2 linked regions of the Ketobacter alkanivorans genome follow. The protein of the gene in region 2 interacts with the protein of the main gene of each other region in a pairwise test. Links are inferred from orthologs where the notes say so. Each region holds a gene or a part of one and is shown on either strand. Other genes may lie near its edges.

Region 1 (4,222 bases), 2.7 Mb from region 2 along the record:
TTGCCGCTATCGTGCCCGAAACGCTGCGCGCCAAAATAATTGGGCACGCCTGACTCTTTTATAAGAGCCAATCGCTGCTCCAATTGATCTTTCCCGACCAGGTTACGGAGCACTATTTGGAAACGATTGGTCTTATGGGTGCCAATACGCAGTTTTTTGTTATGACGAGCGTAGCGTAGCAGTGTGATGCCCTGCTCTGCCATTGCCACAGCATCGGGTTCGAGGTTTTTACCGGGAAGATGCAAAGAGAACCATTGACTGGTAAGGCCACGGCGATCTTTTAGCCCTGAGTAAGTAATGGCTCGTTGCGATAAACCAAACAGGCTGGACAAACACTTTACGGTAAAGCGGGTATTTTGATCATCGGTTTGCAGCAACAGAAACAAATGCTCACCCTCGCCACAGGGTTCGAAGCCCAGCACTTCCTCTACAACAAAATCCTGCGGGAAGGTCTTAAAATCCGCTTGGCAAACTGGCGCGCCATAAGCATAAGGAGCCTGATCCAAACCAAAGGCAGGCAACGCCTGATGCTGGATACTCATAAGGGATAAATCAAGGCGACGGCATGCACCGCAATGCCTTCCTTGCGGCCGGTGTAACCCAGTTTTTCGGTGGTCGTGGCTTTTACGTTGACCCCACCCAAGTCGAGCTGCAGATCTTCTGCAATATTCGCTCGCATCAATGGTATGTGTGGTGCCATTTTGGGGGCCTGCGCAACAATGGTGACATCCACGTTGCCGACCTGGTACCCGGCTGTGCGCACCACCCCCATCACATGGCGCAACAACACTCGGCTGTCCGCGCCTTTGTATTGGGCATCGGTATCAGGAAAATGTTGACCGATATCACCCAATGCCGCTGCACCTAGCAACGCGTCAGCCAGGGCGTGGAGCGCAACATCGCCATCAGAGTGAGCAACAAAGCCATGCTCAAAGGGAATCGAAACGCCTCCCAGCATTAAATGGTCGCCTTCTCCAAAGCGATGCACGTCAAATCCGTGGCCAATGCGAAACATCTGTGTCTACCTTATCGTGTTGCGGCTTATCGGGGTTCACTGCTGCTGCATAAACAGGGCAGCCAGAGGAAGATCTTGTGGATGTGTGATTTTGATGTTGTCATAGTGACCTTCCACCAACAATGGCTGGTGGCCCATTCGCTCCATGGCTCCGGCTTCGTCAGTTACCATCACGCCTTCTGCCAGCGCGGCCTCAATCGCTTTACGCAAAGCCCCCAAGCGGAATAACTGTGGTGTGAGTGCGTGCCATAGCTGCTCGCGATCCACTGTCTCGGCGATCTGATTCAAGCGATTGGCTCGCTTCATGGTGTCCCGCACGGGGTTGGCCAATATGCCTCCTACCGCATCAAATTGGTCGACCTGATCAATCAGTTTGCCAATATCAGCACTGCGTACACAGGGGCGAGCGACATCATGCACCAACACCCAATCTTGTGCATCGCCCACTTCAGACAGGTAACGCAACCCATTGAGCACCGAATGGCAACGCTCATTGCCGCCGGTCACGGCCTTTATACGCGAATGAGTGGCGATTTTCAGGCCTTGAAAGCGCTTGTCTTCTGGGCTGATGGCCACTATTACCTGGGCTATATCAGCCAGCTCAAGCAATCGCTCAAGGGTGTTTTCAACAACGGTCTTGCCGTTCAATTCCAGATATTGCTTCGGCATCGACGAACCAAAACGCTTCCCCACCCCAGCAGCGGGCACTACACACCAAATTCGCACTGAATTATTCATATCGGGTTACGGCTGATTGTCGTCAATAATAAGGAAAAAGGTTTCATCTTCTTTCACCATTCCCAGTTGGGTGCGCGCCCTTTCTTCCACCGCATCCAATCCTTCTTTGAGGTTTTTTACCTCTGCCTGCAAACGCTTATTGCGCTCCTCAGCCAGATAATTCTCTTGTTCCTGGCGCTCGATTTCGCCTTTCAACCGCCAGATATCTGCCAGACTGCCTTCGCCTATCCACAGCCGCAGCTGCAAAGCAAAGAAACATAGCACCAGCACCCAGAATAAAAACCTGGGAAGGGTGAACCACGTTGGTTGGCTGCTCTCGGTCATGATGATTTACTGTGGCGCAAGGTGAGTATGCGCATAAGAATGGAGCTTTAGGTAAGAATGGTCAAGCCACCCCGGCCAATGGATGACCTGAGGGCGGTACGCAGAGATGAACAGGACGGATGGAGTATCCTTCCGTCCTGTTAGCTGCCGTCACGCAGGTTCGGCTTATTTGAAATTGCGGAACTCTGCCTTACCGTTGTAGGGGGCCTGATCACCTATGACTTCTTCAATGCGCAGCAATTGGTTGTACTTGGCAACGCGGTCGGAACGACACAGAGAGCCGGTTTTGATCTGACCAGCCGCAGTGGCTACGGCTAAGTCGGCGATCGTTGCATCTTCTGTCTCGCCTGAGCGATGGGAGATTACCGCGGTGTAACCGGCATCCTTGGCCATTTTGATAGCATCCAAAGTTTCGGTCAGGCTACCGATTTGGTTGAATTTGATCAGGATGCTGTTGGCGATGTTCTTGTCGATGCCTTCTTTCAGGATCTTGGTATTGGTTACGAACAGGTCATCACCCACCAGCTGGACTTTGTCGCCCAGTTTTTCGGTCAGTATTTTCCAGCCATCCCAATCGCTTTCATCCAGGCCATCCTCGATGGAGATAATGGGATAACGGTTGCACAGATCCGCCAGGTAATCCGCAAACTCTGCAGACGTGAGGGATTTATTGTCACCGGCCAATACGTATTTACCGTCTTTATAGAATTCAGAAGCAGCGCAATCCAAAGCCAGGGTTACGTTCTCGCCCAGTTTGTAGCCGGCTTTTTCAACGGCTTCAGAGATAACTTTCAAGGCTTCTTCGTTTGAAGACAGGTTGGGCGCAAAACCACCCTCATCACCCACCGCCGTATTCAAACCCTTGGCACTCAGTACAGCTTTTAGCGCATGAAATATTTCCGCACCGCAACGCAGGGCTTCCGCAAAATTGGGGGCGCCCACTGGCTGAATCATGAATTCCTGAATATCAACGTTGTTATCAGCATGAGCACCACCGTTGATGATGTTCATCATGGGAACCGGCATGCTGTAAGGACCAGCTTTGCCGTCCATTGCTTCACTGATGTGCTGGAACAGAGGAACCTGTTTGTACACCGCAGCCGCCTTGGCCACCGCCAAAGACACTGCCAAAATTGCGTTGGCACCAAACTTGGATTTGTTTTCTGTGCCGTCGGCATCGATCATGAGCTGGTCGATAGCACGCTGATCCACAGCACTTTTGCCTTTCAACAGTGCCTGGATGTCTGTGTTAATCGCTTCAACGGCTTTGAGGACACCTTTTCCCAGATAGCGGGACTTGTCGCCATCACGCAACTCCAGCGCTTCGCGGGAGCCGGTGGAAGCACCAGATGGAGCACAGGCGGTTCCAGCCGCTCCGGATTCCAGAATAACGTCGGCTTCTACAGTAGGATTACCTCGTGAATCCAACACTTCGCGGGCACGGATTTGAGCGATCTTAGGCATTGTCAGGATGTCTCCTATGAATAAATTTCAATTGGTTATAAATATAAATCGGTGTGTATTGATCAGTGGGTGTCTAAAGGCTCAAAGCCTTTCACCAGTTCATCCAACGCTTTAACCTGAGCCAGGAATGGCTCCAACATGGCCAGACGCAGGGCACAGGGGCCATCACATTTGGCTTTGTCCGGATCCGGGTGGGCTTCCAGGAACAAACCGGCCAGGCGCTGGCTAATGCCCGCCAAAGCCAATTCGGTTACCTGCGCACGACGGCCGCCAGCCGCCTCTGCCAAGCCACCGGGCATTTGCAAGGCATGGGTAACATCAAAAAACACGGGGCTGCCGAATTCCTTCATGATGCCAAAACCAAGCATGTCTACTACCAGGTTGTTGTAACCAAAACTTGAACCCCGTTCGCACAGGATCACTTGATCGTTACCCGCCTCTTCGCACTTACGAATGATGTGTTTCATTTCGCGAGGTGCCAGAAACTGCGCTTTTTTCACGTTGATGATGGCACCGGTTTGCGCCATCGCCACCACCAGGTCGGTCTGGCGGGACAGGAATGCGGGCAGCTGAATGATGTCACAGACTTCGGCGACCGGCCGGGCCTGCTCGGGCTCATGCACATCGGTGATAATGGGCACGTTAAACGTCTTTTTAACTTCTTCGAAGATCTTAAGACCT
Region 2 (5,564 bases):
ATAGCGCGAATTTTTGGTGCACCACTCAACGTGCCTGCCGGATGAGTGGCCCGCAATACATCGATGCAACTGTGCTCCGGTTTAAGCTGACCTTCGACATTGGAGACAATGTGCATAACATGGGAATAGCGCTCCACCACCATCTTGTCGGTAAGGGCCACGGTGCCAATTTCTGCGATACGCCCCACATCGTTACGCCCCAGATCGATGAGCATAAGGTGCTCGGCGATTTCTTTAGGGTCAGCCAGCAGTTCCTGCTCCATGGCCAGATCTTCTTCGTGAGTCTTACCGCGACGGCGGGTTCCGGCGATAGGTCGCACCGTCACCACGCCTTCCTCCACCCTTGCCAAGATCTCCGGCGAAGATCCTGCGATCTGGAAGTCGCCCATGTCGAGAAAGTACATGTAGGGGGACGGGTTTAGGCAGCGCAATGCGCGATAAAGATCCAGCGGCGGAAGCTGGTAGGGAATGCTCATACGCTGGGAGATCACCACTTGCATGATGTCCCCTGACAGAATGAATTCCTTGATGTCATCCACCGCTTGTTCAAAGGCAGGCTGCGGAAAGCTGGATTTGAAATCACTTTCCTGCACGGTAAACCGCTGCGGGGCCGGTTGCGGCGGCAACGGTTGCTTGAGCTGCTCGATGATGGCATCCAGCCGCGCCTGACCACGATCATAAGCATCCGCTTGTGCAGGATCGACATGCGTTATCACGTAGAGTGAGCCACGCAGGTTATCAAACACGACAATATCATCAGACACCATCAGCATGATATCCGGGGTCCCAATGGGATCTGATTTGGCCGGTTTATCCAATCGCTTTTCGATATAACGCACGATGTCATAGCCGAAGTATCCCACCAGACCGCCGTTAAAGCGGGGCAACCCTTCGATATTGGGCACGTTATACCGGCCCTGAAACGACTCGATGAACGCCAAGGGATCGTCGACGGTTACTTGCTCGAGGATGCGATCCCCTTCTTGCACGGTCACTTCGCGATCTCTCACGATGACGCGAGTGCTGCATGGCAATCCAATGATGGAGTAACGGCCCCACTTTTCACCGCCCTGAACAGATTCAAACAGGTAAGTGTAGGGTTGGCCCGCCAGTTTTTTGTAGGTAGACAGGGGGGTTTCGAGATCCGCCAGCGCCTCTCGCATCAGGGGGATGCGGTTGTAGCCCTGTTCGGCCAATGATTTAAACGTGTCCGGTGTCATAGTGTTCCGCTCTTGCTGCGCCCCTTGTGCCCAAAAACACAAGTGACCGATATGCTTAACGTTCTGTTGTTACAGAAAACTTACAGAAATCGTTTTTAACGTGTTACCAATGGGGGTGGCCGGGCTTAAGTTACAGCCAGCCGAAGACGAGTATCACCAACGCCATCGCCAGCGCAGATCGGTGATCAGAGAGGAAGGTTGATTCGAAAATATGTTGTTCACTTTATTTGCACACGGATTTGATTCGAATATTCCCCAACATTACACCAGGCGCAGGATTCTGCCAACCCTCAAAATTCACAAATGCCTACAGTATCAACTCCCGAAAATCATCCAACAACCAGTCCGGCTCGCTGTTGGCCACCGGTTCGCCGTGGTTATAACCATAGGTCAGGGCCGCGCTTACCCACCCGGCGGCCTTGGCTGCTTCCACATCATTGCGGCTGTCTCCAACCATCAAGCTGCGGGCTGAGCTGACTCCAAACTGTCGGGACGCCTGCTCCAGTGGCATGGGGTGGGGCTTTTTCTGAGGCAGGCATTCACCGCCCAATACCAATTCAAAATAGCGGGCGATATCCAGCTCTGCCAGCAACGGATCGGCGAAGATCTTGGGCTTATTGGTGATCACGGCCATTGGCACACCCAGGTCGTAAAAGGCATTCAGCACATCCGATACACCGGCATACAACCGGGTCAGGCGGCCGTTCTCCTCGGCATAGTATTCACGAAAGGCGGCCATGGCTGGATCGAATTCAGCATCGCTGACAGCGGCCACAGCCGCGGGATCATAACTGTCGGCCAAGGCACGCTTAACCAGCAGCCCCGCGCCGTTACCCACCCAGCTGCGCACGCGCTGCTCACCGGCGGCCGGGTGCCCCAACGCCACCAGCATGCGGTCAGTGGCGGCAGCAATGTCCGGCACGCTGTCCACCAGGGTACCATCCAGATCGAAAGCGATCAGTTGCGGCAAGTGGCCCTGAAAATGGCCGGTCAGCTTGATCAGCATTTCAGGCCTGCGCCAGCTCGGCGCGCATGGCGTCGATCACGGCTTTGTAGTCTTCTTTACCGAAAATGGCAGACCCTGCCACAAAGGTGTCGGCACCGGCCTGGGCAATTTCTCGAATGTTGCCCACACCCACACCACCGTCAATTTCAAGCCTGATATCCAGGCCACTCTGATCAATGAGTTTGCGGGCCTGACGCAGTTTTTCCAGGGTTTGGGGAATAAATTTCTGGCCACCAAAACCGGGGTTAACGGACATCAGCAGGATCATATCGAGCTTATCCATGACGTGCTCGACATGGGCCAGTGAGGTCGCCGGGTTAAAGACCAGCCCGGCCTTGCAGCCACCTTCTTTGATCATGGCCAGGCTGCGATCAATGTGCTCGCTGCCTTCGGGATGAAAGGTAATGTAGGTGGCTCCGGCTTCGATAAAATCACCGATAATACGATCCACCGGTTTCACCATCAGGTGCACGTCGATGGGGGCAGTGACACCGTAATTACGCAACGCTTTACAGACCATGGGGCCGATGGTGAGGTTGGGTACGTAGTGGTTGTCCATCACATCAAAGTGAACAACATCGGCACCCGCCGCCAGCACGGAGTCCACTTCTTCGCCTAAACGGGCAAAGTCAGCAGCAAGAATGGAGGGGGCAATCAGGTAATCGGTCATAGCGTGTTTCCGTAAAAGAGTTCCGGGTCGGCTTGCAGGAAGCGCGCATTGTACTGCACTCACCGTCTATACTGAAGGCAACTGAGAATTTGCCTAAGCTGATTAACAACGCCTATGTTCGGATTAAAAGCCCCAACCCTGTCGATACTGGTGTGTTCGCTCGCCGCGCTCTGGTACCCGGAGTCAGCTAGCCTGGCGCAAACTGAGGCACCCCCAGCAGCGCAGAGCCAGCCAGCCGATCAGCCAAAGGCTGCGGTCGAACGCAATGAAACCCTGCGCAATGAGTCGGTAGCCGCTTTGCTGGCAAGCACCGATTCGGCAACGGAAAGCCAGTGGCTGGGCAGTGGCAAGGATCGTTTTCTGGCCCTGTACCGAGCGGATCACAGCGGCGAGACTTTCGCTAATGCCTTGATTTTACATGACAACCTTCAGAATCCGGACTGGCCCGGGGTAGTGCGCACCTTACGCCAGCAGCTGGCGGCAAAAGGCTGGAATACGCTGAGCATCGCCGTGCCCGATTATCGCCCCATCCAGAAAATTCCTCCCCGCACGGCCACAACCGATGCCGACGCGGAGGGAAAGGCTATGGGGAATGACGCAGCCGAGCTGGACACGGAGGCCACCGAACCACCGGACATGATGCCTTCCTATGAACCCCCTGGAGACTCAAAGGCTGGCTCTGACGCGGAAATCAAGGCGGAGGACGTGCCGCAAAAACTGGATTCCAGAGTCCGCAGCGCCACCCAATACTTAGCAGGGAAAAGCCCTCTGCCATTGGTAATCATTGCTCTGGGCAGCAGCGCGACGCTGGTAACCAAACAAGCACAGACGCTGTTTCTGCAGGATATTAGCGGACTGGTGATCATCGACCCAGCCCCACTGCCAGAACTGAAGGGGTTTGATGAATCCAAAGACATGACGGATCTGCGCATACCGGTGCTGGACATCGCGCCGGAATTTTATGCCCGCTCCAACCCCGCAACCCGCAAGCAGAACGCAACCCGCTTGCAACATCAGGGCTACCAGCAGCGGGTTATTCCCGGCAGCAGCCAGGACTTCACTGGCTACGAACGGGTCCTACTCAAGGCCATCCGCGGTTGGGGAGAAACGCTCTTCAAACCCTGAGTACATCACTTTTTACGCGTGGATGTGATGATCTCATAAGCGGCGCGAATGGCCTGCGACTTCTCTTTAGCCATGTCCAGCATTTCCTTTGGCATGCCCTTGGCGATGAGCTTGTCTGGGTGATGCTGGCTCATAAGGCGACGATAGGCCCGCTTTACTTCCTGCACGGTGGCATCCGGGCTTACACCCAGAATATCGTGAGCACGCACCAGCTCATCGCGCTCTGATAAGGGCTGCTGGGAACCGGCGGCCCTGAATTCCTGATAGGCCTGGGCACTGCGCACCACCTTTTCCAAAAAAGAAAGGCGATAGCGAATGGATTGCGCAATATGCGACAAAGTCGCCCATTCCTGTTGATCCAGCTTGCCATCGGCCAAGGCAGCCTGCACCAGGATCTCCATAAAAATTTGCAGCAACGTGGTGCGGCGGCCACAGGCATTCCTGAGCGCGATCAGCTCTTCGGATATATCGTTGCTGGTCTTGCCGCGATCAAACAGCTCAACAGCTTCCCGCTTTTTCTCCGGCGACAACCCCATGCGATTCATCACCGCAGTGGTCCATTGGATTTCCGCATCACATACCGCACCATCACACTTGGCAACACGGCCTAGCGCTACGAATGTGGCCTGAAAAAAAGCAGCCTGAATGGCTGAATCGCGCCCCTTGGGTTTAGGCTGCGCAAACTGGTAGACGCTGCTGCTTAGCTGAATGATGACGTCAAACTGATGGCCCAACCAGCCACCCAGACAAGATCCCACCACACCGACAACACCGCCACCGGCCAGAAAATAGCCTACAAACAACCCCACCAAGGGGCCTATCCAAATAAAGGATGTCACTGCCTTTGCTCCTGAAGAATCTGTTCTACCACCTGCAACCGTTGCGGCGTGCCTACGTCAACCCAGCAACCCGAGTAGTGCTCGCCGTGCACTGTGCCCTGCTCCATAGCCTGGCGCAACAGGGGTGCCAAGGGGAAGCAGCCGGGTTCACAGCCTTTAAATAATTCGGGGCTGAGCACACTGATGCCGCTGAAGGTATAACGGGGCTCACCTTGCGCCATCACCTTGCCCCCGTCCAGGCCAAAATCTCCGTTCGGGTTATGGGGCGGGTTGCTCACCAATATCAGATGCGCCATGCCGTCAGGTTTCGCTGGCAGCTGCTGCAAAGGATAATCACTCCACACATCGCTGTTTATCAGCAGAAACGGCGCCTCCCCCAATAAGGGTAGCGCATTGTGGATGCCTCCACCGGTTTCCAGCCGCTCTGCTTCCCGACTGACCTGAATGGAAAGCGGTAAGTCGGTTTGCTGCTGCAGATACTGATCGATTTGATCCGCCAGGTAGGAAACATTCACCACCACCTCACGGATGCCGGCCTGACTCATCCGCTCCAGATGGTGTCGCAGCAGGGGTTTACCTGCCACCGACAAAAGAGGCTTGGGGCAGCGTGCCGTGAGAGCGCCCATCCGCTCTCCGCGTCCTGCCGCCAGCAGCATCGCCTTCACGGTACGGGTGCCAAGGCAGTCGGTGTAAACAGGGCATCG

The links. Proteins that work in one complex are often made in the same cells at the same time.
Region 1: the proteins of rpe (region 2) and eno interact in binary tests that used the Escherichia coli proteins (3 or more experiments, as listed by UniProt). The link is inferred for Ketobacter alkanivorans from one-to-one orthologs.

What each region holds. Positions count from the first base shown.
Region 1 is NZ_CP022684.1:1,037,059-1,041,280, forward strand. Bases 1,393-4,222 are described here. They hold eno (phosphopyruvate hydratase), read right to left. Parts: upstream 3,542-4,222; coding sequence 2,243-3,541; downstream 1,393-2,242. Other genes in these bases: ispD (2-C-methyl-D-erythritol 4-phosphate cytidylyltransferase), read right to left, coding at 1,393-1,753; ftsB (cell division protein FtsB), read right to left, coding at 1,760-2,077; kdsA (3-deoxy-8-phosphooctulonate synthase), read right to left, coding at 3,604-4,222. Also shown: tRNA pseudouridine(13) synthase TruD, read right to left, coding at 1-542; ispF (2-C-methyl-D-erythritol 2,4-cyclodiphosphate synthase), read right to left, coding at 539-1,015; more of ispD, read right to left, coding at 1,052-1,392. UniProt on the Escherichia coli protein: Catalyzes the reversible conversion of 2-phosphoglycerate (2-PG) into phosphoenolpyruvate (PEP). It is essential for the degradation of carbohydrates via glycolysis.
Region 2 is NZ_CP022684.1:3,713,199-3,718,762, reverse strand. What follows is about bases 1,063-3,840. They hold rpe (ribulose-phosphate 3-epimerase), read right to left. Parts: upstream 2,897-3,840; coding sequence 2,228-2,896; downstream 1,063-2,227. Other genes in these bases: Kalk_RS15810 (DUF3530 family protein), read left to right, coding at 3,011-3,840; Kalk_RS15820 (phosphoglycolate phosphatase), read right to left, coding at 1,528-2,226; trpE (anthranilate synthase component I), read right to left, coding at 1,063-1,220. Also shown: more of trpE, read right to left, coding at 1-1,062; more of Kalk_RS15810, read left to right, coding at 3,841-4,021; co-chaperone DjlA, read right to left, coding at 4,027-4,860; N-acetylmuramate alpha-1-phosphate uridylyltransferase MurU, read right to left, coding at 4,857-5,525; Kalk_RS15795 (aminoglycoside phosphotransferase family protein), read right to left, coding at 5,522-5,564. UniProt on the Escherichia coli protein: Catalyzes the reversible epimerization of D-ribulose 5-phosphate to D-xylulose 5-phosphate.